3 regions of the Kitasatospora sp. NBC_00070 genome follow, and region 1 is predicted to be linked to each of the others. Evidence: riboswitches for the same ligand, from Rfam matches in the RefSeq annotation. Region 1 holds a riboswitch; each other region holds the start of a gene.
The links. Region 1 has a riboswitch for cobalamin ahead of OHV05_RS21765 (ribonucleoside-diphosphate reductase subunit alpha). Riboswitches for the same ligand answer to the same signal wherever they lie in the genome.
Positions count from the first base shown of each region.

Region 1 (9,921 bases):
AGCAACACACCGACGACGCCCCGCCGTCCCGGCTGTTCTTCCTCGGCGGCTCGATCACCTGGGTGCTCGCCTGGCTCCTGCACCGGTTCACCGAGCGCATCCGGCTGACCGACTGGCGGGTGAGCCGGGCGCTCCCGATCATCACCTTGGCGGCCGTGGTGACAGCTGCGGGAGCCTGGTGGCTGCCACAGGTGATCGAGCACCGAATGCGCCCCGCCGGGAAGCCGGTCGTACTCACCCTCGGCGACTCGTTCGCAGAGGACCTGGCCGCGACCCTCTACCAGAACGGCAGTGGCCGGTTCGCCGTGGTGGACGGCGGGATCAGCGGCTGCGGTGTCTTCGCGCCCGAGGCGGTGCGTGGCACCTCCGGTGTGGAGTTCCCGACCACGGACGAGTGCAAGCGCAAGGAGAGCGTCTGGCAGCAGCGGCTGACCACCGCCGCTCCCGACCTGGTGGTGCTCCATCTCGGTTGGGATGCCGCCGAGCAGGGTGTGCAGGGGCAGTGGATCTCCCCCTGTGCCCCGGAGTACCGCGGCCTCTACTACCCGCGCCTGCAGGCCCTGGTGGAGCTGGTCCGGCGCGAGGCCCCGTCGGCCCGCGTGCTGCTGATGAACGAGCGCAACGCGAACGGCGCGATCGACCTGAAGTGGGGCTCCTGCTACAACCGTCAGGTCGAGGACTTCGTGCTGGCCTCCGAGGGGTCGATCCACCTCCTGGATCTCGGTGGTTTCCTGTGCCCCCGGGGCGTCTGCCGGCTTCGGGACGAGCAGGGCGCCCCGCTCTACCCGAGGAACGACGGCGTGCACCTGGCCCCGGCAGGCAAGGAACTGATCGCCCCGTGGTTCGAGGACGAGATCGGCCGAGCGCTCGCCGGGCCGGCCCCGGCCGCAGCGCCGTCACCCGTGCCCAGCACGCCCGAACCGGTGCCCTCACCGAGCGCGGCCGCACCCACGAGTACGCCCTCCGGCAAGACGACCCCCTCGTCGAAGCCGTCCTCGACCAAACCGAAGTCCGGCACCCCGAGTTCGAGCCGCCCGGCCGGCAAGCCCAGTGGAACCCCCAATCCGGGCTGACCGCACGGCTCGGGCCCGGTACCGGAATGATCCGGTACCGGGCCCGAGCCGTGCGGTCAGTGCGCCGGGACCTGGTAGTCGCCGCTGAAGCAATCCCGGATTGCCTGCTCGGTCGCCGACCGTCCCGCGAACTCCATCCGGGGAGTGTCCTCCTCCGCCTTCTGGTTCGGGTCGGTGCCGAAGTACGCCGACCAGAAGTACACCCCGCCCAGCTTGCGCTCGTTGGCGACCTGGCAGACAGCGGCGAACCAGCGGGCCTGCACCTCGTTGTTGGCCGCCCGGCGGGTGTAGAAGTCGCCGGGCGCCTGGTAGGCGCCCTGCTGAGCCGGGATGCCGACCTCGGTCAACGTGGTTCCCGGCAGCGGCCCCTTGCCCTTCTTGTCCAGCCAGGTGTTCCACGACGCCACCAGCTCGGAGACCGGTGCGTCGTCGGTGGACTTCCTGGCCGGGAAGTAGGCGTCCACCCCGATCTCCTGGGCCGGCACCTGGATCTGTCCCTTGACGTAGTTGTCCCAGTTGCTGTCGTACCCGATCCGACCGGGGAAGAGGCCCTTGGCCTGATCCATCAGACCCTGCCAGGACGGGTCGCCCTCCAGCGAGTTGAGCTCGGTGCCGATGGTGAAGGCTTCGGCCTGGTGCTCGGCAGCCATCTTCAGGTACGGGGTGAGCAGCTTGCTGTACGAGGCGAACCACCTGGTCCGGTCCGAGGGTGTGATGTTGCCGCGCCACCCACCGGCCTGCGGCTTCAACACGACCTCGTCGAGGATCGGCCGGATGACCGTACGCAGCCCCGCCCGGTGCGCGGCGTCCACCAGGAGTGCCAGCCGGTCCGGGGTCGGTGAGGTCGGCTCGGTGAACAGCTCGTTGGAGGTCCTGCCACCGGTGTAGAACGGGAAGGAGATCGAGATCGAGTTGGCCTTCAGCCCCACCACGTACTGGATGATGCGGTCGGCCTTGCCCTGGACGAAGTTCTCCGGGTCCGCCGGGTCGTCCAGCCAGTAGACCTGGATGCCCCACTCCGGCGCCCCCTGCTGCCAGGCTTTGGCCACTCTGGGCCCCTGGTAGGTGTCGGACGGACTCGGGCTGGCGGCAGGCGACTGCCCGCCGGACCCGGCGACGACCACCCCGGGGCCAGGATCGGGCGAGATCGAACTCCCGCTCCTCGCCGCCACCTTGTCGAACTTGAGCGGATGGTTGCCGAACACGAACGGCACCGCGACGGTGACCCCGACGACCAGCACCGGGGCCGCGAATATGACGAGACGCTTCACGAGATTCCTTGAGCCTGCTCAGGCCGGCTTTGCGATGACGACGAACTGGTTCTCCTCGCGGCGGAGGAACTTGATCAGTCCACGCAGTCCACCGAGTCCTTCCAGGAAGGAGAAGACCGGGATCAGCGCGACGATCGCGATCGGCTCCCACCACTTGCGCCGGTAGCTGGCCGAGGAGAGCGCGTTGAGGCGCAGGCCCTCCCAGTAAGTCCAGATCACGTAGGCGAAGTTGATCGCCCAGATGAAGACCACCGACTGGGTGACGGGCGAGGTGTTCATCGTCCCGGTGAACCAGGCGATCAACAGGATCAGCCCGACGTGCTGAAGCGGGCCGAGCACCCAGCTGACCATGCCCAAGCCGATGAAGACCCGGTACTTCAACGGGATGGAGCGGTTGAAGCAGAGCGCCACCAGGCCCCAGGCCCACCGCTCGCGCTGCTTGATGAAGTCCTTCAGACCGGCCGGCGAAGCGCCGTAGCAACGCCCGTTGAACCAATCGCTGCGGCCCGGGTAGCGGGTGCAGAAGTTCAGGGCGTGCTGAGCGTCCTCGACGATCGTGTCGGGCCCGAAGTCCCACCCGATGGTCGCTTCGATGGACGCCCGCATCAGCAGCAGCTCGCCGTGCACCCCCGCAGTCGGGGTGCCGGTCCCCGTCATCGCCCGGAACCGCGCGATGTCGTCGGCCGGGCGGATCGCGTCCGCCAGCCAGGTGAAGGTGTTGACCGCGTTCTCCCGCGGGTACGTCAGGATCCCCTGCGCCATGTGCTTGGCGTCGTCGCCGGCCCTGCGCTGACGGTTGATGAACTGCGCGACCGAGGCGGCGGTGTCCGGGCCCACACCGGTGTCGTCGTCCATGTGCAGGACCCAGACGTCGTCCTCCGCGTCGCCTTCGGCAATCCGGAGTTCGTGCGAGTAGTGGTTGGCCCTGGCCTTGAACTTGGTGCCGTTCGGAGTCTGGTACGTCTTCGGGACGGTGACCACCCGGATCAACGGGCTGCGAGCCGCCAGCTCGTCGATCTTCTCCCCCGCTGCGCAGCCCTCCTCGGTCAGGATCTCCACCCGGAGCCACGGGAAGTAGGCCGGCAGGTGGTCAACGTAGGAGAGGACCGAGCGCTCCAGCGCCGGATAGGTGTCGTGCCGGCCGATGGTGGGCACCAGCACGATCAGGAAGTCGTCCTCGGCCGGGGCCGGCGGCACCATCTGCGCCACCTTCCGAAGCCGCCGACGAACCATCAGGACGCCCTGGAAACCGATCAGGACGCCCATCACGGGCATCGACCAGACGATGGTCAGCACCCAACCGAGCGGGCTCGGGTTCGGAACGAACGACCAGACCGAGAAACCGAAGATCACCAGGAAGGATATGTAGAACGGGAGCAGGCCGGGCTTCCAGTCCTGGTGCCGCTCGGCCAGCCGCTTCGCCTCACGGGAGATCGCGGGCACGGGCCGCACGGGCGCTGTCGTCATGTCAGTCCAGACTCCTGTGAACGGGGTTCCGACGGTCCGCTATGCGGTCGGCTCGGTCGGCTGCGCGATCGGTGAGGGATCGGCGGCAACCTGCGGAGCGGCCTGCTGCGGGACCGGCGCTGCCTGCGCGGGGCCGTCGTGCGGCACCGGCTGCTGCTGCGGCCCGCCCCAGGCCGACTGCGGCGGGGCCGGGGCGAAGGGAGGGGTCGGGGCGAACGGCTGCGGATATCCGTACCCGGCTTGCGGTGCCTGGCCGAAGGCCGGCCCCTGACCGTACGGCTGCTGGAATGCGGGCTGTGGGGCGAAGTCCACCCGGGCACGGGTCGGTTGGCTGCTCTCGCCGAGGAACGACCTGGTCAGCAGCACGACCAACACCGTGGTGACCGACAGGCCGACGACGAAGGTGAGCAGCTTGAGCAAGCCCTCGGTGGTACCGGTGAACCACTCCCGCTGCGGGGCGTCGAACAGCGCACCGGTCAGGCTGCGCAGGCGGTTGTAGCCCTCGACCAGCGCGACGCCGATCACCACGCCCCTGGCCCAGTACCGCTCGTTGAGGATCAGCCAGGCCGAACCGAGGTAGATCACCCCGTAGTTGAGCCCGTTGGTCTCGGCCTGGGCCGCACCGTCGCTGACCCCGTAGTAGAAGATCCCCTGTACGAAGGTGGTGAAGCCCACCTGCCAGAAGCAGTTGTAGGCCGACCAGAGGAGCAGCACCACGCCCCAACAGGCGGCGACCCAGCCGACCGTACGTACGTGTCGGCCGGCGTACCCCAGCACCGAAGTCGACACCGGACCTCACCTTCCCTCAGATCGCAGTCCCCCGGCCGGACCCGGTAGTGGGCAGCCGTCGGATCGGTCAAACCCAAAAAGGTTCCCACATTGATCCGTCACAACCCGCACTCGTATGCACAGGGCCGCGGATCGTTACCAAACTCATCCCATGTGCAGGGCGGACCAGTCGAAGTTCACCCCGAAGCGCCCGTAGCCCCCGGTGATCGCCATCGGGCTGTTGTAGGTCTCCTTGACGTCGGCCCTGGAGTTGACCACCTGGCCCGGCGTCACGTTCTTCTCCGTCAGCGACTGCCCCCAGACCGTCCAGACCGTCCAGGGTGTCCGCTTCAGGGTGTCCTTCTGCCGGGAGTTCACCGGTACGGCGAAGGACTCCGCCAGCATCCGGGGCTTGTTGTACGCGGCGAGACCGTCGTAGTAGCGCTTGGTCCACACCTCGCCGGTGCCGATCGGGTCCCGCGGGCTGCCGCTGTAGTCGTCCACCCCGACCACGTCGACGTACTGCGCGCCGGGATAGTAGCCCCACGGGTCGACGCCGGGGGCGCCGTCCCAGGAGACCGGGGTCCAGACGAAGATCAGGTTGTGCAGTCCCCGGGTCTCCACCAGGTAGCGGTAGGTGATCTTCCACAGCTTCTGAAAATCGGTGCCCGACTGTCCCGACCACCAGAAACTCCGATTGCAGCCCGGCACGTTCATCTCGTGGTACGGCCGGTACAGAACGGGAACGTCGTGCGCGGCCAGGTACTCCAGGTGGTCGGCCAGGTAGCGCAGGTCCTCCATCAGAGCCCGGTTCTCGGCCGTGCCCGAGCTCTCGTCCACCACCCGGCCGAACCAGCCGCGGTCGGTCGCCGCAGGCGAGTTCTCGCACAGCACCCGGTCGAAGGACTTGGTCGGCGAGCCTGGGTAGGGCTCGTGGAAGGACATCCCGACGATGCCTGCCGGGCCACCACCGTTGTCCGGGAGCATCGTGGTGGTGCCGTCGCAGTTCTGCTGCACGCCACTGGCCCCGTAGGTCCCGTCGTCCGGACGCGGGTGACCGGACCACACCGCCGTCAGCAGGTCGACGGCGTCGTCGGCGTACTGCCACTTGGCTGAGCAGGACGGCCACTTGTCCTTCGAGTAGGACCGGGGGTTCCCCACCCCCCAAGTACTCTGTCCGTAGCCGGGACCGAGGTCGGCCTCGACGAATCCCGGCAGCTTGCCGGTGATGTCGATCGCCTTCTTGTAGTAGTACCCGGCGGTCTTGGTCCCCGCGTAGTCACCGTACGAGGGGTTGTAGAGCTCGTTCTGCACCTCGACGTGCTGGCCGACGACGGTGCCGCGCGGCTTCCCCGCACGGGCGTCCCGCTCGAGGTCCGCAAGCATCTGGTAGACCGAGCGGGCGTTGGGCGAAGCCTTCGGGTCCCGCTCCAGCAGGACCTTTCCGAGCTCGGCCGTCGGCACCCGGGGTGCTCGGGAGGATGGCGGTCCGGACAGGGTCGGCAAGGGCGCCAGCCCAACCGGTCCCGGCAGCGGATCGTCCGAGCTGACCGCGATCACCGCCGTGCACAGAGCGGCGACGGCCAGCCCCGCCGCGGTCACCTTGACGGCCTTGCTCCGCAGCACCCCCGCCGGTATCACACCCATCCCCCTGACGCTTGATCATCCCGACAGGGAGACAGTACCGGGGCGAGGCGAGGCGACCGACCCCGCGTCTCCCGTTGTCAGCTGTGGGGCTGTGACAGCGCGCGCTGGGTCAACAGCTCACGCAGGTGGTCGGCGAACGCCGGGCCACTGTCGGTCGCGGTCTGGTCAGCCGTGGTCCCCCCGGCCTTGGCCGAGCCGGCCGAAGTGAAGTAGGCGAACCGGCCGAGCGAGCCGTGGGTACTGGCGCAGCCGACCGTCTGGCAGAACTCCTTGACGTCGTCGGCCGGGAGTCCCTTGATGTGCCCCTTGTACTTGGTCATCGCGGTCTCCGCCTGGAGCTTCTTGTCGAACACCGCAACGCCGACCACGATCGCGCTGTCGCCGGACGCGTAGGTCGCCCGGAACACCTGCTGGCAGGCCTGACCCGCGATCACGTCGCCGAGGCCGCCGATGGTGGCGTTCCAGCACGGTGTCGTGGTGGCGACCGCGCGGCGGACCCAGGTGTGACCGTTGATGGTGAGCGAGTCCTCCGGGAAGAACGCGGTCGAGGTGACCGGAGCCTTGTCGGTGGTGACGTCCCAGATCGCCTTCGTGCTCTCGTCCTCGCCGGCCGAGGCCGAGGGCTTCGCCGGTCCGGACGCCTTGGGCGAGGCGCTCTGGCTGGGGAGGGCGATCGGGTCGTCCTTGCCGGAGCGCGACACGGTCACCGCGACCGCCGTCAGCGCGCCGACCACCAGCAGCGCACCGACACCCAACAGGATCCGGTTGCGGGTCTTCCGACGCTGCTCGCCCGCGGCTTGCTCCGCGAGCTGCTCCCAGTTCGGTTCGGTCGGCGGCGGCCCGTACCCGGGATACTGCGGGTACGACGACTGCCCCTGCCCCGGCGGCGGACCGTATCCACCGTTGTTCATTCCCGCCCCATCACTCATGAGCGCAGATCCTAGGCCATCGCCCAATCCGCTGGACAGAGGTGTCCCACGGTCCGGCACGGCACGCCGCCGGTCACTGCAGGCTACTCATGCGCTACACGACACGACACAAGATGTGGGGTTACACGAGCCAGGCACCACTACATGTATGCTCGCTTTCGCTGTCGACGCAGGGGAACCCGGTGTGATTCCGGGACTGCCCCGCAGCGGTGAGCGGGCTCCTCCAGCAGGTTCCCGCAAGTCCGATGACCTGCCGACCGTGTGCCACAGGGCTTCCCCGCAGTCGCCATGCAGCACAGCAGTATCGTCCGGGCCTCGCGGGTGGGCCGGGGGGTGGTTCGCGCGCGCCGTGAGGTGTTCCGCGCTGCCTTCCCCTGCGCCCTGACGGGTCCGGTGCCCCTCGCCGACCGCCGCCGCCAGGAGAGAAGCGCCTTGACCATCGCTGCCTCAGTTGCCCTGCCCTCCCAGGGTTCTGCCGACTCCGCCCAGACCGATCCAGGTGCTGCGCTGCTTCGGCTGCTCACCGACCGCAGCATCGACCTGCCCCAGGTGGACCCCGGCCACGTCGCGGCCGCTGCGCTGCGCGGCCGGAACGCCAACTCGGACTTCGCCGAGCTGCGCGGACTGGCCGTGGAGGCTGCCGCCTCGATGATCGCCGAGGACCCGCAGTACTCGAAGCTCGCCGCCCGCCTGCTCGCGCTGGAGATCCAGGACGAGGCGATCGGCCAGGGCGCGCTCTCCTTCTCCGCCTCGATCGTGGTCGGCCACACCGAGGGCCTGATCGGCGACGTCACGGCCGCCCTGGTGGCCAAGCACGCCGACGCCTTCGACGCGCTGATCGACCAGCGCGGTGACGACCGCTTCGAGTACTTCGGCCTGCGCACCGTGCAGTCCCGGTACCTGCTGCGCCACCCGATCACCCGCAAGGTGATCGAGACCCCGCAGCACTTCCTGCTCCGGGTCGCCGCCGGTCTCGCGGTCGGCGACACCGAGCAGTCGGTGGCCGAGGTGGCCGAGCTCTACACCCTGATGAGCCGGCTGGAGTACCTGACCTCCTCGCCGACCCTCTTCAACTCCGGCACCAAGCACCCGCAGATGTCCTCCTGCTACCTGCTGGACTCGCCGCTGGACAACCTGGACTCGATCTACAGCCGCTACGCGCAGATCGCCCGGCTCTCCAAGCACGCCGGCGGCATCGGCCTCTCCTACAGCCGGATCCGTTCGCGCGGCAGCCTGATCCGCGGCACCAACGGCCAGTCCAACGGCATCGTCCCGTTCCTGCGCACCCTGGACTCCTCGGTCGCCGCGGTGAACCAGGGCGGCCGCCGCAAGGGTGCCGCCTGCGTGTACCTGGAGACCTGGCACGCCGACATCGAGGAGTTCCTGGAGCTCCGCGACAACACCGGCGAGGAGGCCCGCCGGACCCACAACCTGAACCTGGCGCACTGGATCCCGGACGAGTTCATGCGCCGGGTGAACGCCAACGCCGACTGGTCGCTGTTCTCCCCGGTCGACGTGCCCGAGCTGGTCGACCTCTGGGGCGCCGACTTCGACGCCGCGTACCTGAAGGCCGAGGCCGAGGGCAAGGCCGTCCGCACCATCCCGGCGCAGACCCTGTACGCCCGGATGATGCGCACCCTGGCCACCACCGGCAACGGCTGGATGACCTTCAAGGACGCCTCCAACCGCGCCGCCAACCAGACCGCCGTGCCCGGCCGCACCGTGCACTCCTCGAACCTCTGCACCGAGATCATCGAGGTCACCGACGACTCCGAGACCGCGGTCTGCAACCTCGGCTCGGTCAACCTCGGTGCCCACGTGGCGATCGGCGCCTCCGCGGCCGACCTGCTGAACGCGATGGACTGGGACCGGCTGGACGCCACCGTGCGCACCGCCGTGACCTTCCTGGACCGGGTCATCGACATCAACTTCTACCCGACCACCGAGGCGGGCACCTCCAACTCCCGCTGGCGCCCGGTCGGCCTGGGCGTGATGGGCCTGCAGGACGTCTTCTTCCAGCTCCGGCTGGACTTCGACTCGGCCGAGGCCAAGCAGCTCTCCACCCTGATCGCCGAGCGGATCATGCTGGTCGCCTACGAGCGCTCCAGCGAGCTGGCCGTGCAGCTCGGCCGGCACGAGGCGTACGCGGAGACCCGCGCCGCCCGTGGCCAGCTGCACGTCGACCACTTCGAGACCGCCCCGCAGTGGACCGAGCGCTGGGAGGCGCTGCGCGCCACCATCGCCGAGACCGGCCTGCGCAACTCGCTGCTGCTGGCGATCGCGCCGACCGCGACCATCGCCTCGATCGCCGGTGTCTACGAGTGCATCGAGCCGCAGGTGTCCAACCTGTTCAAGCGCGAGACCCTCTCCGGCGAGTTCCTCCAGGTCAACCCGTACCTGGTCCGCGAGCTCAAGGAGCTGGGCGTCTGGGACGCGCAGACCCGGGACGCGCTGCGCGAGTCGAACGGTTCGGTGCAGGACCTCAACTGGCTGCCCACCGAGGTCCGTTCGCTCTACCGCACGGCGTGGGAGCTGCCGCAGCGGGCGCTGATCGACCTGGCCGCCGCCCGGCAGCCGTACATCGACCAGAGCCAGTCGCTGAACCTCTTCATGGCCGCGCCGACCATCGGCAAGCTGAGCTCGATGTACGCGTACGCCTGGAAGGTCGGTCTGAAGACCACCTACTACCTGCGCTCGCGCCCGGCCACCCGGATCGCCCAGGCCGCCTCCTCCTCCGGGGCGAAGGCCGTCGTCCCGGCGCCGTCC
Region 1 covers NZ_CP108247.1:4,713,188-4,723,108, reverse strand. The annotation lists gene OHV05_RS21795 (acyltransferase family protein) at 1-1,073, shown strand, start outside; gene OHV05_RS21790 (glycoside hydrolase family 113) at 1,130-2,344, opposite strand; gene OHV05_RS21785 (glycosyltransferase family 2 protein) at 2,363-3,811, opposite strand; gene OHV05_RS21780 (hypothetical protein) at 3,851-4,600, opposite strand; gene OHV05_RS21775 (glycoside hydrolase family 26 protein) at 4,745-6,226, opposite strand; gene OHV05_RS21770 (hypothetical protein) at 6,304-7,155, opposite strand; cobalamin riboswitch at 7,287-7,428, shown strand; gene OHV05_RS21765 (ribonucleoside-diphosphate reductase subunit alpha) at 7,588-9,921, shown strand, end outside.

Region 2 (9,921 bases), 1.6 Mb from region 1:
TGGAGCGGATCAGGGCCCCGTGGGTGACGTCCGGGTCGTCCCCGGCATCCTTGACCACCCCGGCCATCGCCCGGCCGTCGGCGAGCAGTTCGGCGGCCAGCGCGAAGGCGGGCCGCTGGCCCTTGGGCAGGGTGATGGTCACCGGGTCGGGGAAGTCGCCGGTCAGCAGCGCGGTGTAGGCGGCCGTGGTGGCGGCGGTGGCGCAGGCGCCGGTGGTCCAGCCGGGTCGCAGACCGCTGCTCTTGAGCTGTCCGGCCCGGCCTCCCGTAGTCTCAGCAGCCACGTACGTCCCCTGGAGTTCCGTTGCACATCCTGATCCTCGGCGGCACCACCGAAGCCCGTGAGCTGGCCGCCGCCCTCGCGGAGCGTCCCGCGCCACGGGTCACCAGCTCGCTGGCCGGCCGGGTGGCGCAGCCCCGGCTGCCTGCCGGGGAGGTCCGGGTCGGCGGCTTCGGCGGGGCGGGCGGACTCGCGGACTGGCTGCGGGCCGAGGCGGTGGACGCGGTCATCGATGCCACCCATCCCTTCGCCGGCACCATCAGTCGGAACGCGGCCGAAGCGGCCGCCCAGGTCCATGTTCCCCTGTTGGCCCTGCGTCGTCCCAGCTGGGTGCCGGTTCCCGGGGACCGCTGGCACCCGGTCGGCTCCCTGGAGGCGGCCGCCGCAGCGCTCCCGGCCCTCGGCAGCCGGGTCTTCCTGACCACCGGACGCCAGGGGCTGGTCACCTTCGCGGCTCTGGACGACCTCTTCTTCCTGGCCCGCTCGGTGGACGCGCCGGAGCCGCCGATGCCCCGGCGGACCGAGGTGCTGCTCGACCGGGGGCCGTTCACCCTGGACGGCGAGCGGGCGGTGCTCCGCGAGCACCGGATCGACGTGCTGGTCACCAAGGACAGCGGCGGCGCGGCCACCGCCCCCAAGCTCGCCGCCGCCCGCGAACTGGGCCTGCCGGTCGTGCTGGTGCGGCGTCCGGAACCGCCGGCGGGCGTGCCGACGGTCCCGGACGTCCCGTCAGCCCTGGGCTGGCTCGCGCAGCTGTGAGAGCGCGGTCTCCAGCGCCTGGTCGGCCGGCACCGCGACGTCCGGGACGACGCCGACGCCCTCCCAGTTGGTCCCGGTGACCGGGTTGATCGAGCGGGCGGTCGGCACCGTGACCATGATGTGCGGGGTGAGCGCGAACCGGTCGGTCGGGTGGGCACCGCCCCGGGTGGTCTCACCGATCAGGGTGGCGCGCTTGAGCGCCTGCAGGTTGTAGGCCAGCTCCTCGCCGCCGGAGAAGGTGAAGGCGGCGGTCAGCAGGGTCACCGGGCGGTCCAGGTAGCGCGGCGCCGGGAGGTGCGGGTAGGTCCAGTACTGCCGGGTGGAGTCGGTCTCCCGGTCGTAGATGTCGTTCAGGTGCACCTCGTCGTCGGCGAAGAAGAAGCTGCACCAGAGCGCGACCCCGTTCGGCGAGCCGCCCCGGCAGGTGCGCAGGTCGATCACCAGGCCGTCGGTGTGCGCGACCAGCTGCATGGCGGCGCCGATCGCCTGGTACCCGGCGTCGGCGTCCGGGATGAACCGCAGGTCGAGGTAGCCGACGTTGCCGTCCAGGTGCTCGGCCCTGGCGATACCGAAGTTGCCCTTGCGGTAGTACTCCGCCCAGCGCTCCTTCTCCTCCGCCGGCGAGTCCTCCTCCTCGACCGGCACCGCCTCGTCGCTCCAGAGCAGCCGCAGGTGCTTGTCGGGACACACCTCCTGGAGGTGGACGGTCACGGCCGCGCAGAACTCGGGCCCGGCCAGCCCGTCGTACGTGCCCTTCTCGGCGTGCCCGCGCAGCGCCTGCCCGATCCCGGCGGTCAGCTCGGGGAAGACGTACCGGGTGTCGATCTTGGACAGGGCAGCGTCGAGAATCTCGTTGTTGGAGGTCATGAGCGCGAATGGTACGAGCTGCCCCGCAGGACCACGACCGATTTACCGGACCCCCGTTCGGCGGTCGGACGGCCGGGAGGGATCATGAGGACCGGTGGGGTGGCCCCGCCCACCGCTGCCGCAGGAGCGTCCGATGAACATCAGCAAGACCGACCAGTTGACCCCCGGGGAGCTGCTCCGCGGACTGAAACTGGCCAGAAGGCCACAGCGGGTACTCGGCTGGACCCTCACCGCGCTCGCTCTGACCGCCGGATCGGCGAACCTCGCGCTGGGCAACCTCCCGATCGAGGTGGTCTCGTTGACGGCCGGAGCGGGCTACGCCCTGCTGCTGACGGTCGGTTACCGGGCCGTCGTCGCCCGGCAGAGCACCCGGCTCTGCCGCCCGAGCCGGGCGACCCTGACCGACGAGTGCTACCTGGTGGAGACCGACCTGGAGCGGGTCGAGGTGCGGTGGTCGACGCTGCGGCGGCTCCAGGAGACCGACGAGTTCATGCTGTTGCACGGGGCGAGGGGGGCGGTGGCGGTCATCCCCAAGCGAGCGTTCGAGGCAGCCGAGCTGGCGGAGTTCAGCGCCTTCGTCGCCCGGCACGACAAGGCCGCCGGAACCGGCGCCCGCTGACGGTGGACCGGCTCGGTGGGGAGCGCACGAACGGTCGCACGCTCCCCACCTTCCGGATCAGACCTCCGGGTACCGCCTCGGCGTCCAGACCACCTCGGTGCCGTTGTCCCTGGCCACCGCCTGGGTCTGCGAGGAGCCGATCAGCAGGATGGTCCGCATGTCGACCTCGGCCGGGTCCAGCTCGCCGAGCTTCACGGTGCGGACCCGCTCGGTCGGGCCGCCGACGTCGCGGGCCAGCACCACCGGGGTGTCGGCGGCGCGGTGCTCCAGCAGCAGGTCGCGGGCCAGCCCGACCTGGGTGGTGCGGGACTGCGAGCCGGGGTTGTAGAGCGCCAGCACCAGGTCGGCGGCGGCGGCGGCGCGCAGCCGGGCCGCCACCACCTCCCAGGGCTTGAGCCGGTCCGAGAGCGAGACCACCGCGTAGTCGTGGCCGAGCGGGGCGCCGGCCCGGGAGGCGGCCGCGTGCGCGGCCGTCATGCCGGGGACGATCCGTACCGGGACCGCGCGGTACGGATCGGCGCAGGCCGCCTCCAGCACGGCGGTGGCCATCGCGAAGACGCCCGGGTCGCCGGAGGAGACCACCGCGACCCGGTGGCCGCGCCGGGCCAGGTCGAGCGCGAACTCGGCCCGCTCGGCCTCCACCTTGTTGTCCGAGCCGTGCCGCTGCTGCCCGACCCGGACCGGCACCCGGTCGAGGTAGGTGGTGTAGCCCACCAGGTCGGTGGCGGCGGCGAGTTCACCGCGTGCCTCGGGGGTCAGCCAGAGCGGTCCGGCCGGTCCGGTGCCGATCACCACCACCTCGCCGGGGCCCTGGTACGCCGGCGCCGAGGCACCGGCCGCGACCCGGCTGGGCAGCACGGCGACCGAGAAGTAGGGCACCGACTCGGGGTCCACCTCCGCCAGCGGCGCGGTGCGCTCGCCCGGCATGGTGGCCCGCTCCACGTAGTACGCCTCGGCCAGCCGGCCGGAGCGCTCCAGCGCCCGCCGTACGGTCGGGAAGGTCCGGCCGAGCTTCATCACCACAGCCGAGTCGGCCGAGGCCAGCCGGGCCGTCAGCTCCTCCTCCGGCAGCGTGCCGGGCAGGATGGTGAGCGCCTCATCGGCCTCCACCAGCGCCTTGCCCAGCCGGGCGGCGGCGGCGCTGACCGAGGTCACCCCGGGCACCACCTCGGTCGGGTAGCGGTGCGCGAGGCGCTTGTGCATGTGCTGGTACGAGCCGTAGAACAGCGGGTCGCCCTCGGCCAGCACCACCACCGTGCGGCCCGCGTCCAGGTGTTCGGCCAGCCGGGCGGCGGCCTGCTCGTAGAACTCGTCCAGCGCGCCCCGGTAGCCGCCGGGGTGGTCGGTGGTCTCCACCGTGATCGGGTAGACCAGCTTCTCCTCGATCACGCCCGCGCGGAAGTACGGCGCCGCGATCGAGCGGGCGATCGAACGCCCGTGCCGGGCGCTGTGGTACGCCACCACGTCGGCCTCGCCGATCAGCCGGGCACTCTTGACGGTCACCAGCTCCGGGTCGCCGGGGCCGAGCCCGACGCCGTACAGCAGACCGGTCGTACGCTCCGTCATTCTTCCTCGCTCGCAATCGCGTTGATCGCCGCGGCCGCCATCGCACTGCCGCCACGCCGGCCCCGCACCACCAGGTGCTCCAGGCCGGCCGGGTGCGCGGCCAGCGCCTCCTTGGACTCGGCCGCGCCGATGAAGCCGACCGGGACGCCGATCACGGCGGCCGGACGCGGCGCACCGGCCTCGATCAGCTCCAGCAGCCGGAACAGCGAGGTCGGCGCGTTGCCGACGGCGACCACCGCGCCCTCCAGGTGCGGCAGCCAGAGCTCCATCGCGGCGGCGCTGCGGGTGTTGCCCAGCTCCTTGGCCAGCCCGGGGACGGCCGGGTCGGAGAGCGTGCAGATCACCTGGTTGTCGGCGGGCAGCCGCTTGCGGGTGACCCCGCTGGCGACCATCGACACGTCGCACAGGATCGGCGCCCCGGCCCGCAGCGCGGCCCGCGCGTCAGCGACCACCCGGGGCGAGTACAGCACGTCCCGCACCAGGTCGGTCATCCCGCAGGCGTGGATCATCCGCACCACGACCTGGGAGACGTCGGCCGGCAGGTGGGCCAGCTCGGCCTCGGCCCGAATGGTGGCAAAGGACTCGCGGTAGATGGCCGCGCCGTCCTTCTCGTACTCGATCACGTGGTCCTCCGGGCCTCGGCTACCGCCTCGGCCATCTGCTCCGTTGTCAGGTCCTGCGAGGTCTGTCCGTCATACCCGGCACCGTGATGCGCCGTCACCCGGTAGCCCTGCCCGGTGGCCAGCACGTCCACCCACTGGCCCGCCGGGTGCCCGCAGCGCCGCTCGCAGCCCGACCAGTGCACCGGCAGGCCGGGTACGCCGCGCTCCAGCGCCGCCGCCGCGTCCGTCCGGACGTCGGCCAGCGACTTGGCGCAGCCCGGTGCGCCGGTGCAGGCGGTGGCCCGCTCCCAGGCCGAGCCGGGCTCGGCCCGCAGGCCGTCCGGGGCCGGGCCGGTGGCGCCCGGGAGCACCACACTGCGCCAGGGGGTGATCCGCAGCTCGGGGGCGGCGTCGGCGAGCCGGCGCAGCTGCCCGGCGGTCAGCCGCCCGAACCGGGTGCCGACCACCAGGCCGCCCGCGAACGGGCCTGGCTCCGGCGGGTCGCAGGTCACCGCGGGCAGCGGGACGCTGCCGGGGTCGAGCAGGTCGGGGGCGTCCCGGACGAACCAGGCTCCGGTGCCGGTCGAGCGGAGCGCCCGGACGAACTCCTCGGCGGCGCCGAGCGCGGCCGACACCTCGTCACCCGGCGCGATCCGGCGGGCGGTGTCGGCCCGGCCGAGCCGGAGCAGCGCGCCGCCGCCGGGGGTTGCGATCAATGTCACATCGGCGTCCAGCGCCGCGACGTCCCCGCGTCCGTCGTCCAGCGCGAACAGGAAGAGCCCGGCCAGTCCGGCCGCCAACTCGCTTGCGCAGAGCCGCCGGTCGAGCTCGGTCAGCCAGCCGCGCAGGTCGGCGTGCCCGGCGCCGTCCAGCCCGGCGAGCGGGGAGGCGACGATGTTGCGGACCCGCTCGTGGGTCTCGGACGGCAGCAGCCCGGCCGTCCGCAGCCGGGCGCCCAGTTCCGGACCCGAGTCGGCGGACAGGCCACGCAGTTGCACGTTGCCGCGCGAGGTCAGCTCCAGCGCACCGTCGCCCAGCTGCTCGGCGATCCCGGCCAGCACCCTCGCCTGACGGTCCGTCAGCAACCCACCGGGCAGCCGGACCCGGGCCAGCGCACCGTCGTCGGCCGAATGCAGCCGGAGCGCCCCCGGACAGGCGTCGCCACCCGCCCGGTCGGGCGGACCGGGACGTGCTTCGGCAGCGGCAGGCGTGGGTGGCATGGCGGCGAGCATACCGACCATCGGCGCCTTCGCCGGTGTCCGGTGCATCACGTACCCGCAGCTACCGGCCATGATCGGTATCACCCTCCGCACTCCCCCCGGCCCTGGTCCGCAGCCGGGGCGCACCCCGTACGATGCTGACCGGACGGGCCTGCCAGCCCAACCACCGCCAGCGACGGCAAAGTGGAGGAAACCGGTGCGAAACCGGTGCGGTCCCGCCACTGTGACCACGGCTCAGCCGTGGGAGCCAGGAACTCCTGCCGTCCTCACACTGCCCGGGGCGCGGACCTCGAGGAAGGCTTCACCATGCGCTGTCGCAGTTCCTCGCGAGTCCTCTGCCCGTCCCGGGGCGTCGTCACGGCCGGGAGGGCCCTCGCATGATCCTGCTCCTCTCCACCTCCGACACCGACCTGCTGAGCGCCCGCTCCTCGGCCGGCCCGGTCCCGTACCGCCTGGGCAACCCGGCCAGGCTCGGCGTCGAGGACCTGCCCGCGCTGCTGGAGGGCACCGACCTGGTGGTGGTCCGGCTGCTCGGCGGCCGCCGAGCCTGGCAGGAGGGCCTGGACGCGCTGCTCGCCGGGCCGCGCCCGGTGATCGTGCTGACGGGTGAGCAGGCGCCGGACGCCCAGCTGATGGAGCTCTCCACCGTCCCGGCCGGCCTGGCCGCCGAGGCGCACGCCTACCTCGCGCACGGCGGGCCGGCCAACCTGGGCGAGCTCGGCGCCTTCCTCTCCGACACCGTGCTGCTCACCGGCCACGGCTTCGAGCCGCCCGCCTCCGCCCCCGCCTGGGGTCCGCTGGAGCGTCAGGCCGCCGAGCACGACGGCCCGCTGGTCACCGTGCTCTACTACCGCGCCCACCACATGAGCGGCAACACCGCCTTCGTCGAGACGCTCTGCCGGGCGATCGAGGACCAGGGCGCCCGGGCCCGGGCGTTCTACTGCGCCTCGCTGCGCGGTGCCGAGCCCGAGCTGCTGGCCGAGCTGGGCCAGGCCGACGCGCTGGTCACCACGGTGCTGGCGGCGGGCGGCACCCGCCCGGCCGACGCCCAGGCCGGCGGCGACGAGGAGGCGTGGGACGCCGGTGCGCTGGCCGCGCTGGACCGTCCGATCCTGCAGGCGCTCTGCCTGACCTGGTCCCGCGCCCAGTGGGAGGCCAGCGACGACGGCCTGTCCCCGCTGGACACCGCCACCCAGATCGCGGTGCCGGAGTTCGACGGCCGGCTGATCACCGTCCCGTTCTCCTTCAAGGAGCTCGACCAGGACGGCCTGACCGTCTACGCCGCCGACCCCGAGCGCTCCGCCCGGGTCGCGGGCATCGCGGTCAAGCACGCCCGGCTGCGCCATGTCCCGGCCGCTGAGCGGCGGTTGGCGCTGGTGCTGTCCGCGTACCCGACCAAGCACGCCCGGGTCGGCAACGCGGTCGGCCTGGACACCCCGGCCTCCGCGATGCGGCTGCTGGCCCGGCTGCGGGCCGAGGGGATGGACATCGGCACCGCCGTGCCCGGCCTGGACCTCGACACCGAGGACGGCCACGAGGGCGACGCGCTGATCCACGCGCTGATCGCGGCCGGCGGCTACGACCAGGACTGGCTGACGGAGGACCAGCTCGCCCGCAACCCGGTCCGCATCCCGGCCGCCGACTACCGGCGCTGGTACGCCGACCTCCCGGCCGGCCTGCGCGCCAAGGTCGAGGAGCACTGGGGCCCGGCCCCCGGCGAGCTGTACGTGGACCGCTCGCAGAACACGGACGGCGACATCGTGCTGGCCGGCATCCGCTCCGGCAACCTGCTGGTGCTGATCCAGCCGCCGCGCGGCTTCGGCGAGAACCCGGTGGCGATCTACCACGACCCCGACCTCCCGCCGAGCCACCACTACCTGGCCGCCTACCGCTGGATCGAGGCGGCGCAGGCCGACGGCGGCTTCGGCGCGCACGCGGTGGTCCACCTCGGCAAGCACGGCAACCTGGAGTGGCTGCCCGGCAAGACCGCCGCGCTGTCCGCCGAGTGCGGCCCCGACGCGGTGCTCGGCGACCTGCCGCTGGTCTACCCCTTCCTGGTGAACGACCCGGGCGAGGGCACCCAGGCCAAGCGCCGGGCGCACGCCACCCTGGTCGACCACCTGGTGCCGCCGATGGCCCGGGCCGAGTCGTACGGCGACATCGCCCGGCTGGAGCAACTGCTCGACGAGCACGCCAACATCGCCGCGATGGACCCGGCCAAGCTGCCCGCGATCCGGGCGCAGATCTGGACCCTGATCCAGGCCGCCAAGCTGGACCACGACCTCGGTCTGGAGGAGCGCCCCGAGGACGACGGCTTCGACGACTTCCTGCTGCACGTCGACGGCTGGCTGTGCGAGATCAAGGACGCCCAGATCCGGGACGGCCTGCACGTGCTCGGCCAGGCCCCGGCCGGGGTGGACCGGGTCAACATCGTGCTGGCCATCCTGCGGGCCCGGCAGATCTGGGGCGGCGTCAGCGCGCTGCCCGGCCTGCGCGAGGCACTCGGCCTGGACGAGGCGGCCCTCACCCTGGGCGCCACCGACGCGGCCGAGGCGCAGGCCCGGGCGCTGGTCGAGGCGATGGAGGCCGAGGACTGGGCCCCGTCGGCGGTCGAGAAGGTCGCGGCCGGGCACCCCGAGGCGGTGCGCGAGGTGCTCGACTTCGCGGCCCGCGAGGTGGTCCCCCGGCTCTCCGCCACCACCGACGAACTCGACGCCGTACTGCACGCGTTGGGCGGCGGCTTCGTCCCGGCGGGCCCGTCCGGCTCGCCGCTGCGCGGTCTGGTGAACGTGCTGCCGACCGGCCGCAACTTCTACTCGGTCGACCCGAAGGCCGTCCCCTCCAAGCTCGCCTGGGAGACCGGGCAGGCGCTGGCGCAGTCCCTGGTGGACCGCTACCAGGCCGACAACGACGGCCAGTTCCCGCCCTCGGTCGGTCTCTCGCTCTGGGGCACCAGCGCGATGCGGACCGCCGGTGACGACATCGCCGAGGCGTTCGCGCTGCTCGGCGTCCGGCCGGTCTGGGACGACGCCTCCCGCCGGGTCACCGGCCTGGAGGCCGTCCCGCTCGCCGAGTTGGGCCGCCCCCGGATCGACGTCACGCTGCGGATCTCCGGCTTCTTCCGGGACGCCTTCCCGCACGTGGTGGCGCTGCTGGACGACGCGGTACGGCTGGCGGCCGCCCAGGAGGAGGCCGAGGACGAGAACTTCGTCCGGGCCCACGTCCAGGCCGACCTGGCCGAGCACGGCGACGAACGCCGGGCCACCACCCGGATCTTCGGCTCCCGCCCGGGCACCTACGGCGCGGGCCTGCTCCAGCTGATCGACAGCCGGGACTGGCGCACCGACGCCGACCTGGCCGAGGTCTACACGGTCTGGGGCGGCTACGCGTACGGCCGCGAGCTGAACGGGCGCCCGGCCCGGGAGGAGATGGAGACCGCCTACAAGCGGATCACCGTCGCGGCCAAGAACACCGACACCCGCGAGCACGACATCGCCGACTCGGACGACTACTTCCAGTACCACGGCGGCATGGTGGCCACCGTGCGTGCCCTCACCGGCAAGGCCCCGACCGCCTACATCGGCGACTCGACCCGGCCGGAGACGGTCCGCACCCGCACCCTCACCGAGGAGGCGGCCCGGGTCTTCCGCGCCCGGGTGGTCAACCCGCGCTGGATCGAGGCGATGCGGCGGCACGGCTACAAGGGCGCCTTCGAGATGGCCGCCACGGTGGACTACCTGTTCGGCTACGACGCCACCACCGGCGTGGTGGCCGACTGGATGTACGAGAAGCTCACCCAGGAGTACGTGCTCGACCCGACCAACCGCGAGTTCCTCAGCGGCGCCAACCCCTGGGCCCTGCACGGCATCAGCGAACGCCTGCTGGAGGCCGCCGAGCGCGGGCTCTGGGCCGAGCCCGACCCGGCCCTGATCGACGCCCTCCGGACCGCCTTCCTCGAAACCGAGGGCGACCTCGAAGGCGACGCCTGACCCAACCCGCCTGCCTGCAC
Region 2 covers NZ_CP108247.1:6,342,359-6,352,279, reverse strand. The annotation lists gene OHV05_RS28900 (cobalt-precorrin-5B (C(1))-methyltransferase) at 1-283, opposite strand, end outside; gene OHV05_RS28895 (cobalt-precorrin-6A reductase) at 304-1,038, shown strand; gene OHV05_RS28890 (S41 family peptidase) at 1,009-1,905, opposite strand; gene OHV05_RS28885 (YcxB family protein) at 2,039-2,524, shown strand; gene OHV05_RS28880 (precorrin-2 C(20)-methyltransferase) at 2,582-4,090, opposite strand; gene OHV05_RS28875 (precorrin-8X methylmutase) at 4,087-4,713, opposite strand; gene OHV05_RS28870 (cobalamin biosynthesis protein CobG) at 4,710-5,912, opposite strand; cobalamin riboswitch at 6,072-6,192, shown strand; gene cobN (cobaltochelatase subunit CobN) at 6,290-9,901, shown strand.
Region 2: it holds a riboswitch for cobalamin, as region 1 does, so the genes downstream of both, cobN (cobaltochelatase subunit CobN) here and OHV05_RS21765 (ribonucleoside-diphosphate reductase subunit alpha) in region 1, are expected to answer to the same signal.

Region 3 (9,921 bases), 3.4 Mb from region 1:
GCGGCGAACCCCGCCAAGGCGGTCGCCGAGCTGCGCGAGGCCGTCGTGCTCGGGCACCGCGCGCGACCGGTGCTGGTCGGGCCGCTCACCTACCTGCTGCTCGCCAAGCCGGCCCCGGGCGTGGCCGCGGACTTCCAGCCGATCACCCTGCTCGACCGGCTGCTGCCGGTCTACGCCGAACTGCTGGCCGAGCTGTGGACCGCCGGGGCCGACTGGGTCCAGCTGGACGAACCCGCGCTGGTGCAGGACCGCACCCCCGCCGAACTGGGCGCCGCCGCCCGGGTCTACCGCGAGCTGGGCGCCCTGACGGAGCGTCCGAAGCTGCTGGTGGCCAGCTACTTCGACCGGGCCGGTGAAGCGCTCAAGGTGCTGGCCAAGTCCCCGGTCGAGGGCGTCGGCCTGGACTTCACCGGCCCGGCCGCCGCCAACCTGGCCGAACTCGCCGCCGTCGGCGGCCTGCCCGGCAAGCGGCTGATCGCCGGCGTGGTGGACGGCCGCAACGTCTGGATCAACGACCTGGAGCAGTCCCTCGGCACGCTGGCCACCCTGCTCGGGCTGGCCGACCGGGTCGACGTCGCCCCGTCCTGCTCGCTGCTGCACGTCCCGCTGGACAGCGACCGGGAGCGCGACCTGGACCCGCAGATCTCCCGCTGGCTGGCCTTCGCCGAGCAGAAGACCGCCGAGGTCACCCTGCTCGCCCGGGGCCTGCGCGAGGGCACCGACACCATCGCGGCCGACCTGGCCGCCAACCGTGCCGACCTGGCCTCCCGGGCCGGTTCCGCGGTCACCCGTGACCCGGCGGTCCGGGCCCGGGTCGCGGCGACCACCGCCGAGGACGGCCGCCGCCCGCAGCCGTACGCCGAGCGGACCGTCGCCCAACGGGCCCGGCTCCGCCTGCCGTTGCTGCCGACCACCACGATCGGCTCGTTCCCGCAGACCACCGAGCTGCGCACGGCCCGGGCCGACCTGCGGGCCGGCCGGCTCGACCAGGCCGGCTACCGGGACCGGATGGAATCCGAGGTCCGGGAGGTGATCGCCTACCAGGAGAAGGCGGGCCTGGACGTCCTGGTGCACGGTGAGCCCGAACGCAACGACATGGTGCAGTACTTCGCCGAGCAGCTGACCGGCTACCTGGCCACCCGGCACGGCTGGGTGCAGTCCTACGGCACCCGGTACGTCCGGCCGCCGGTGCTGGCGGGTGACATCTCCCGGCCCGCCCCGATGACCGTCGACTGGTTCCGCTACGCCCAGGAACTGACCGACCGTCCGGTGAAGGGCATGCTCACCGGTCCTGTCACCATGCTGGCCTGGTCGTTCGTCCGCGACGACCAGCCGCTCGGCGACACCGCCCGCCAGGTGGCGCTCGCCCTGCGCGACGAGGTCACCGACCTGGAGGCGGCCGGCGCGGCCGTGATCCAGGTGGACGAGCCCGCCCTGCGGGAGACCCTGCCGCTGCGCACGGCCGACCGTCCGGCGTACCTGGCCTGGGCCACCGAGGCGTTCCGGCTCTCCACCTCCGGGGTCCGGGCGGACACCCAGATCCACACCCACATGTGCTACGCGGAGTTCGGCGCGATCATGACCGCGATCGACGAACTCGACGCCGACGTCATCTCGTTGGAGGCGGCCCGCTCGCACATGGAGGTCGCCCACGAGCTGGCCGAGGCGGGCTACCCGCGCGAGGTCGGCCCGGGTGTCTACGACATCCACTCGCCCCGGGTGCCCAGCACCGCCGAGGCGGCCGACCTGCTCCGCGCGGGCCTGGCGGCGATCCCCGCTGATCGGCTCTGGGTCAACCCCGACTGCGGTCTGAAGACCCGGGGCTGGCCGGAGACCCGGGCTTCACTGGACAGCCTGGTCGCGGCCGCCCACCTGGTCCGGGCCGAACTGACCGACTGAGCCCCGGCGCCCGGGGCGGAGGCGCCTGCCACGGCGCCCCCGCCCCGGGACCGGCGACGATGTGTCGAAGGCGATATGACGCCTCGTTGACTGGCCGCGCGGCCCCATGGTCTGATGAACCGCTTTTCATCCTCACCTGTAGGGGAAGCCGGTCCGAATCCGGCGCTGACCCGCAACCGTGGACCCGCCCCAACCGGGGAGGGTGAGCCGGAATGCCTACGGCGAGGTGCTTGTCAGCACTACGTGCGTCGTCGCGGACTACGACGCGGTCCAGCAGGAACCCTCTCCTCCTCGGAGCCTGTCGGCTGCGCCGTCCCACCCAGCGCCGACCGATCGAGGAGTCGCCGTGAGGGTCAGCAGCATTCGTACGCGTCAGGGAGGCCGGGGACTGGCGTCCCTGCTGCTCACCACCTCCGTCGCGGTCGCCGCGGGCGGCACCGTGCTGCTCGGCCACCCGGACAGCGCCGCCGCCGACCCGATCGAGGACTGCACCGCCGGCACCGGCGCGATCGTCGCCGTGGACTTCGGCCACTGGGGCGGCGGCGTGGTCCGGGGCTGCGACGCCCACCCCACCACCGGCATGGACCTGCTGCACCACGCCGGGTTCACCACCACCGGCACCGAGCACGACGGCCCCGCCTTCGTCTGCCGCCTGGGCACCGGCACCTTCGGCAACGGCGCCCAGTACCCGACCCCGGCCGAGGAGAACTGCGTCAACACCCCGCAGGCCACCGCCTACTGGTCGTACTGGATCGCCGAGCCCGGCCAACAGGGCTGGACCTACAGCCAGTTCGGCGCGGGAACGCAGAGGCCGGAGCCGGGCGAGGTCGAGGCCTGGGTGTACGGCGGCACCGACGTCGGCGGCACCGACGGCGCACCGTCCTTCACCCCGGACTCGGTCCGGGCGAAGAACAGCGCGAGCCCGTCCCCGTCCGCCTCGCCGTCGCCCAGTCCCAGCACTCCGCCTGCGGCCGGGGACCCCGCCGCAGCGGCGGCCTGGCTGGCCGGCCGACTCGTGGGCGGCGACCACCTGGAGAACGTCGCGTTCGAGGGCCCCGACCTCCCCCGGACCTCCTTCACCGCCATCGCGCTGGCGGCGGCCGGCACCCAGGACCCGGCCCTGCGCAAGGTGGTCGCGTACCTCCAGGCACACACGGACGAGTTCCTGTACCCGGACGGCCCGGGCTCCACGCCGGACTCCCGCGCCGCCGCCCTGCTGGCCCTGGTCGCCGAAAGCACCGGCGGCAACCCCCGGGCGTTCGGCGGCCACGACCTGCTCGCTGCGCTGACCGACCACGTGTGCACCGGCCAGGGCGAGAACGGCAAGTGCACCGCCGCAGGCGACTTCCACGGCGCGGCCTCGCCCTGGGTGCAGGCGTTCGGCGTGATCGCCCTGCTGCGCGGCGGGGTGACCCCGCCCGGCTCGACGCTCGCCCGCTTCGACGCGCTCCGGTGCGCGGACGGCGGCATCGCCGGTTCCATGATCGTCGCAGGCGGCCACTGCGAGTCCGACCCGTCCGGCACCTCCCTCGCCGTCCTCGCCCTGCGTGCCGCCGGGGGCCACGACCTGACGGTGCAGCAGGCGGCCGCCCAACTCGGCGCCGGCCAGCAGGCCGACGGCTCGTACGTCCCCTACGTCGGCGCCTCCGGCGACACCGGCAGCACCGCGACGGCGGCCCAGGCCCTCAAGGCCACCGGCCAGGACGCCAAACGGGCCGCCGCCAAGGCGTGGCTGGGCACCCGTCAGAACAAGGACGGCGGCTTCGCCCCCGACGAGTGGACCCCCGACTCGGACGTCCCCGCCACCGAGCAGGCCGTCCTCGCCCTGACCGGCACCGACCTCAGCACCGTCTCGCACAACCCCGGCACCGACACCCCACCCATCCCGAAGCCGGCCAGGACGCCGGACCTCGCCAAGGGCGGCAGCTACCTCACCGACCCGGCCCACCTGCTCGGCGGGCACTACTACGAGGCGTTCCCCGACTCCGGGTTCGCCGACTTCGGGCTCACCGTGGACGGGGCCTACGCGCTGGCCGCCACCGGTACCGACGACACCGCGCTGCGCCGGATCGTCGACTTCCTCGACCAGCAGGGCAAGGACGGCAACGACCGCACCGTCGACGACTGGACCGGCATCGGCACCGAGTACGCGGGCGGCGGCGCCATCGGCAAGGAGGCGCTGCTCGCCGAGATCGTCGGCCGCGACCCGCGCAACTTCGGCGGCCACGACCTGATCGCCGCCCTCGACGCGGCCATCTGCGCCCGCGCCGACGACACCCTCGGCTGCGCGGAGGCCGGCAACTACACCTGGGCCACCTCGGTGTTCTCCCAGTCCCTGGGGGTGCTGGCCCAGTTGCGGGCGGGCGACACGGCGAACGCCGCCGCACCGATCGCCTACCTGCGCGGCCTGCAGACGCCGAACGGCTCCTGGCCCAGCCTGATCCCGGCCACCGGCGACGCCGACGTGGACAGCACCGCGATGGCCGTGATGGCCCTCTCGCTGGTCCCCGGCGACGAGGCGGCCCAGGCCGTCGACAGGGGCCTGGCCTGGCTGGCCGGAAAGCAGGAGACCGACGGTGGCTTCCCCGGCGCGGCCGGGAACTCGACCAACTCGGCCGCGCTGGCCGTGCAGGGGATGACGCTCCGTCAGGCCGCTTACGCCGGACCGATCGCCAAGGCGGTCGAGTTCCTCGCCGACCGGCAGAACGGCGACGGCGGCTTCGACGTCGCGGCCTCCGGCCAGCAGGGTTCGGACGTCCGCGCCTCCACCCAGGCGCTCGGCGGCGTCACCGGGATCTCCTTCGGCACGCTGAAGCGGGACCTCGGCGCCACTCCCCCGTACCCGAGCGGCTCGCCCTCGCCCTCGCCCTCGGCATCGACGTCGCCCTCTCCCTCCGCTTCGACCCCGCCGTCGGCTTCGCCGTCCGAGTCCGCCTCCACTTCCCCCTCGGCAGCCGCTACCAGCACCACCCAACTACCCTCCACCGAAAGCCCCGTGGACAGCACGGCCGGCCCGCAGGACCCGGACCTCGCCTGGACCGGCACCGACGTCCTCGGTCTGGTCGGCCCCGCCGTGCTGCTCACCGTCGCGGGCGGCGCCATCCTGGTCGCCACCCGCCGTCGGACGGCCACCAAGCCCGGGCGTCACCAGTGATCCGCCGACCGGGCAGGCTGCTCGGGGCGGCCGGCACCACCTTCGCGCTGGCCCTCGGCGGGCTCGGCGCGGGCGCGGCCCCGGCCACCGCCTCGCCGCTGCCGATCGACCAGTGCACCACCACCTCCGGGGTGGTGCTCGCGGTGGACTTCGGCCACTGGGGCGGCCCGCTGCTGCGCTCCTGCGGCACCACCCCCACCACCGGCTACGCCCTGCTGAACCAAGGTGGTTGGAAGACCACCGGCACGGGCCACGACGGCCCGGCCTTCATCTGCCGGATCGGCTACAGCGGCCACCAGGGCGGCAAGCAGTACCCGACCCCCGACCAGGACAAGTGCGTGCTCACCCCGCCCGCCGCGGCCTACTGGTCCTACTGGCACGCCGATCCGGGCCAGGACACCTGGTCCTACAGCCAGTTGGGCGCGATGAGCTACAAGCCGAAGCCCGGCAGCGTGGACCTGTGGATCTTCGGTGGCACCGACATCGAAGGGACCGAGGGACGGCCGACCATCTCGCCCGACACCGTCCGCGCCCACAACACCGCCCCCGGCGGCACCACCCCGAGCCCCGCTCCCGAACGGCCCACCACCCCACCCGCCGGTGGCGGCAACGGTGTTACCACCGGCGGTAGTTCGAGCGGCGGCAGCGGCACCAAGCCCGCCACAGCGGGCGCCGGTACCCCGCAGCCCGGCGGGACCACCGCGTCCGACGGTGCGTCACCCACACCCGGCACCTCCACCGAGCCGACGCCGACGCCCACCCCGTCCGGATCGACCGAGGCACCCGGCCCCGTGAGCCCCACCGCGGCACCGAGCCCCGGCACCACGCCCGTGGACGCGGCACCCACCGCCGACGCCCCGCACTCGGCGGGCTCGATCGCCCCGGCCGTCGTCGGCGTCGCCCTGGTGGTGGCGCTCGGCGTCGCCACCGGGCTCACGGCACTGCGCCGACGACGACAGGCCGAGTGATCCGGGTGCCCCGACTCCCCACCTCCGCCGGTCGTCGGGTCCCGCGCGACCTCCATCCGGTCGCCTGGTGGATCTGGGCCCTCGCACTGGGCACCGCCGCCAGCCGGACCACCAACCCGCTGCTGCTGTTCCTGGTGCTGGCCGTGCTCGGCTACGTCGTCACCGCCCGCCGCACCGAGGCCCCGTGGGCCCGAGGCTTCAAGTACTACCTCTGGCTGGCCCTGACCGTGGTGGCGATCCGGGTCACCTTCCGGTGCATCTTCGCCACCGGCATCACCCCGCACGACCACATGCTCTTCTCGCTCCCGCACCTCCCCACCCCCGCCTGGTACGCGGGCATCCAGATCGGCGGCCCGGTCTCCCTGGAGGCCACCCTCTCGGCCGCCACCGACGGACTGCGGCTGGCCTGCCTGCTCTGCTGCATCGGCGCGGCCAACACGCTGGCCAACCCGAAGCGGGCCCTGCGGGTGCTGCCCGGCGCGCTGTACGAGCTGGGCGTCGCCGTCACGGTCTCGCTCAGCGTCGCGCCCCAACTGGTCCAGAGCGTCCAACGCGTGGTCCGGGCACGACGGTTGAGAGCCGGCCGGAGCAAGGGCATCCGCGCTCTGCGCAGCATCGTGGTACCGGTCCTGGAGGACGCGCTGGAGCGCTCGCTGCACCTGGCCGCCGCGATGGACTCGCGCGGCTACGGCCGGGCCGGCACCGCCACCCGGGCGTCCCGCCGGATCACCGGCGCGCTGATGCTGCTCGGCATGACGGGCCTGTGCGCCGGGATGTACGGGCTGCTCGACGGCACCGCGCCCGCCGCGCTCGGGCTGCCCGCGCTGGCCGTCGGCTCGGCGCTCTGCGCCGGGGGTCTGCTGCTCGGCGGCCGCCGGGTGCGGCGCACCAGCTACCGGCCGGACCCGTGGCGGCTCGCCGAGTGGGGCGTCGCGGCCTGCGGGCTGGTCGCCGCGACCCTGCTGTGCGTCACCGTGGGGTACGACGCGACCGACCTCAACCCCTCCCTCTCTCCGCTGACCTGGCCCGGACTGCCGCCCGTGCCGGTGGCCGCCCTGCTGCTGGCGGGCCTCGCCGGGGTCATCGCCCCGCCGCCGGGCCGTCCCGCCGCCCCGGCCGCCCTGCCAGGACCCCGGACGGCCGCCGAGGCCGGTACCGACCGCACGCCCACCGAGGTGACCCAGTGATCCGCTTCGACCAGGTCGGCATCCGCTACGACGGCGCCGACCACCCCGTGCTGCACGAGGTCGACCTCACCGTGCCCGAGGGTGAACTCTGCCTGGTGGTCGGGCGGACCGGCACCGGCAAGTCCACCCTGCTCGGCGCGGTGAACGGCCTGGTGCCGCACTTCACCGGCGGCACCCTCAGCGGCCGGGTCACCGTGGACGGCCGCGACACCGCGCACCACCCGCCGCGTGAACTCGCCGACGTGGTGGGCGTGGTGGGACAGGATCCGCTGGCCGGGTTCGTCACCGACACGGTCGAGGAGGAACTCGCCTACGCGATGGAGCAGTTGGCCATCCCGGCCGAGGTGATGCGGAAGCGCGTCGAGGAGACCCTCGACCTGCTGGGCCTCGCCGACCTGCGGTACCGGGGCCTGCACGAGCTCTCCGGCGGCCAGCAGCAGCGGGTCGCGATCGGTTCCGTGCTCACCGCGCACCCCCGGGTACTGGTCCTGGACGAGCCCACCTCCGCCCTCGACCCGACCGCCGCCGAGGAGGTACTGGCCGCGATCACCCGGCTGGTGCACGACCTCGGCGTCACCGTGCTGCTCGCCGAACACCGCCTGGAGCGGGTCGTCCAGTACGCCGACCGGGTCGTCCACCTGCCCGGCGACGGCACCGTCCGGCACGGCCCGCCGGCCGAGGTCTTCGCCGACACCTCGATCGCCCCACCCGTGGTGGAGCTCGGCCGGCTGGCCGGCTGGCGCCCGCTGCCGCTCTCCGTCCGGGACGCCCGTCGGGCCGCCGGGCCGCTGCGGGATCGGCTGGCCGGGCTGCCCGTCCCGCCCGCCCGCGCCGAACCGGCCCTGGGCGCAGCAGTGTTGTCCGCCGAACGGATCGTGGTGCGGCACGGCCGGGTGGTCGCCGTCCGGGAGGTCTCGCTGGAGCTGCGGGCCGGCCAGGTCACCGCGCTGATGGGCCGCAACGGCTCGGGCAAGTCCTCGCTGCTCTGGGCCCTGCAGGGCTCCGGGCCGCGCCAGGGCGGCAGCGTCCGGGTCACCCGGACGGCCGGGACGAAGCCGGTCGACCCCAAGCGGGTCTCCGCCGCCGAGGCCCGCCGTCTGGTCGGTCTCGTCCCGCAGACCCCGACCGACCTGCTCTACCTGGAGACCGTGGCCCAGGAGCTCGCCCAGGCGGACCTGGACGGGGCGCGGGACGCCGGGTCCACGGCCCGTCAGATCCTGGACCGCCTCGCGCCCGGCATCCCCGACGGCACGCACCCGCGCGACCTCTCCGAGGGGCAGAAACTGGCTCTGGTGCTGGCCATCCAGCTGGCCGCCGCACCCGCCGTCGTCCTGCTGGACGAGCCCACCCGGGGGCTGGACTACCAGGCCAAGGAGGCGCTGACCGGCATCGTCGACCAGCTCGCCGCCGAGGGGCGCGCCGTGCTGGTCTGCACCCACGACGTGGAGTTCGTCGCGGTGGCCGCCGACCGGGTGGTGGTGCTGGCCGAGGGCGAGATCGTCGCCGACGGCCCGACCGCCGAGGTGATCGTCGCCTCCCCCACCTTCGCCCCGCAGACCGCCAAGATCCTCGCCCCGCTCCGCTACCTGACCACCCGTCAGGTCGGCCTGGCGCTCGCCGCGACGGAGGCCGTCCGATGACCGCCGCCGCCCGCGTCGCGGTCCGGCTCCCCGGGCGGGCCCGCCTGGTGGTGGCGCTGGCCGCGTTCATCGGCCTGGTCGCCTTCCTCTGGCCGTTCGTCGTCGCCCCGGGGAAGTTCGGCTCGGCGTACGCACCGCCGCTGATCTTCGGCGCGCTGCTGGTCCTGGTCCTGGCCGTGGTGATCGCCGAGATCTCGGCTGGCGGCATCGACGCCAAGGCGCTCGCCATGCTCGGCGTGCTGTCCGCCGTCAACGCCGGTCTGCGTCCGCTCGGGGCCGGCACCGCCGGGGTGGAGACCGTCTTCTTCGTCCTGGTGCTGGCGGGCCGGGTGTTCGGCCCCGGCTTCGGCTTCACCCTCGGTTGCACCTCGCTGTTCGCCTCCGCCCTGATCACCGGCGGTGTCGGGCCCTGGATGCCGTACCAGATGTTCGGCTGCGCCTTCGTCGGCCTGCTGGCCGGGCTGCTGCCGAAGCTGCGGGGCCGGGCCGAGGCGGTGATGCTGGCGGTCTACGGAGCCGGTTCCGGCTACCTCTTCGGTTTCCTGCTGAACCTCTCGTTCTGGCCGTTCTCGCTCGACCCGAACAGCTCGATCGCCTACCTCCCGGGGCTGCCGTTCACCGAGCAGTGGCACCGCTACCTGCTCTTCGACCTGACCACCTCGCTCGGCTGGGACACCGGGCGGGCCGTCACCACCGGCCTGTGCGTGCTGATCGTCGGCCCGGCCGTCCTGACCGTCTTCCGGCGGGCCGCCCGCCGTGCCAACTTCGAGGCCCCGGTCCACTTCACCCCGGCGGCCGGCGACTGACACCCGGGCGGGCGGCGCCACCTGAATGCTCCGGCGCGGAATCCGCCGGGCCCGCGCGGCCCCGGCCTACCCTGGGCCGGGAACACCCGAGCCCGGACAGCCGACCGCAGGCCCGACCGAGGAGCATCCGATGACCCAGCCGCCCCCGCCCCAGGTCTGGCCCAGCCTGCGGGCGCACGACGCCCACGCGTTGATCGGGTTCCTGACCGAGGCGTTCGGCTTCGAGGCCACCGCCGTCTACGCGGACGGGACGCACGTGCACCACGC
Region 3 covers NZ_CP108247.1:1,289,291-1,299,211, forward strand. The annotation lists gene metE (5-methyltetrahydropteroyltriglutamate--homocysteine S-methyltransferase) at 1-1,899, shown strand, start outside; cobalamin riboswitch at 2,005-2,138, shown strand; gene OHV05_RS06110 (prenyltransferase/squalene oxidase repeat-containing protein) at 2,246-5,053, shown strand; gene OHV05_RS06115 (hypothetical protein) at 5,053-6,021, shown strand; gene OHV05_RS06120 (energy-coupling factor transporter transmembrane component T) at 6,027-7,208, shown strand; gene OHV05_RS06125 (ABC transporter ATP-binding protein) at 7,205-8,848, shown strand; gene OHV05_RS06130 (ECF transporter S component) at 8,845-9,654, shown strand; gene OHV05_RS06135 (VOC family protein) at 9,785-9,921, shown strand, end outside.
Region 3: it holds a riboswitch for cobalamin, as region 1 does, so the genes downstream of both, OHV05_RS06110 (prenyltransferase/squalene oxidase repeat-containing protein) here and OHV05_RS21765 (ribonucleoside-diphosphate reductase subunit alpha) in region 1, are expected to answer to the same signal.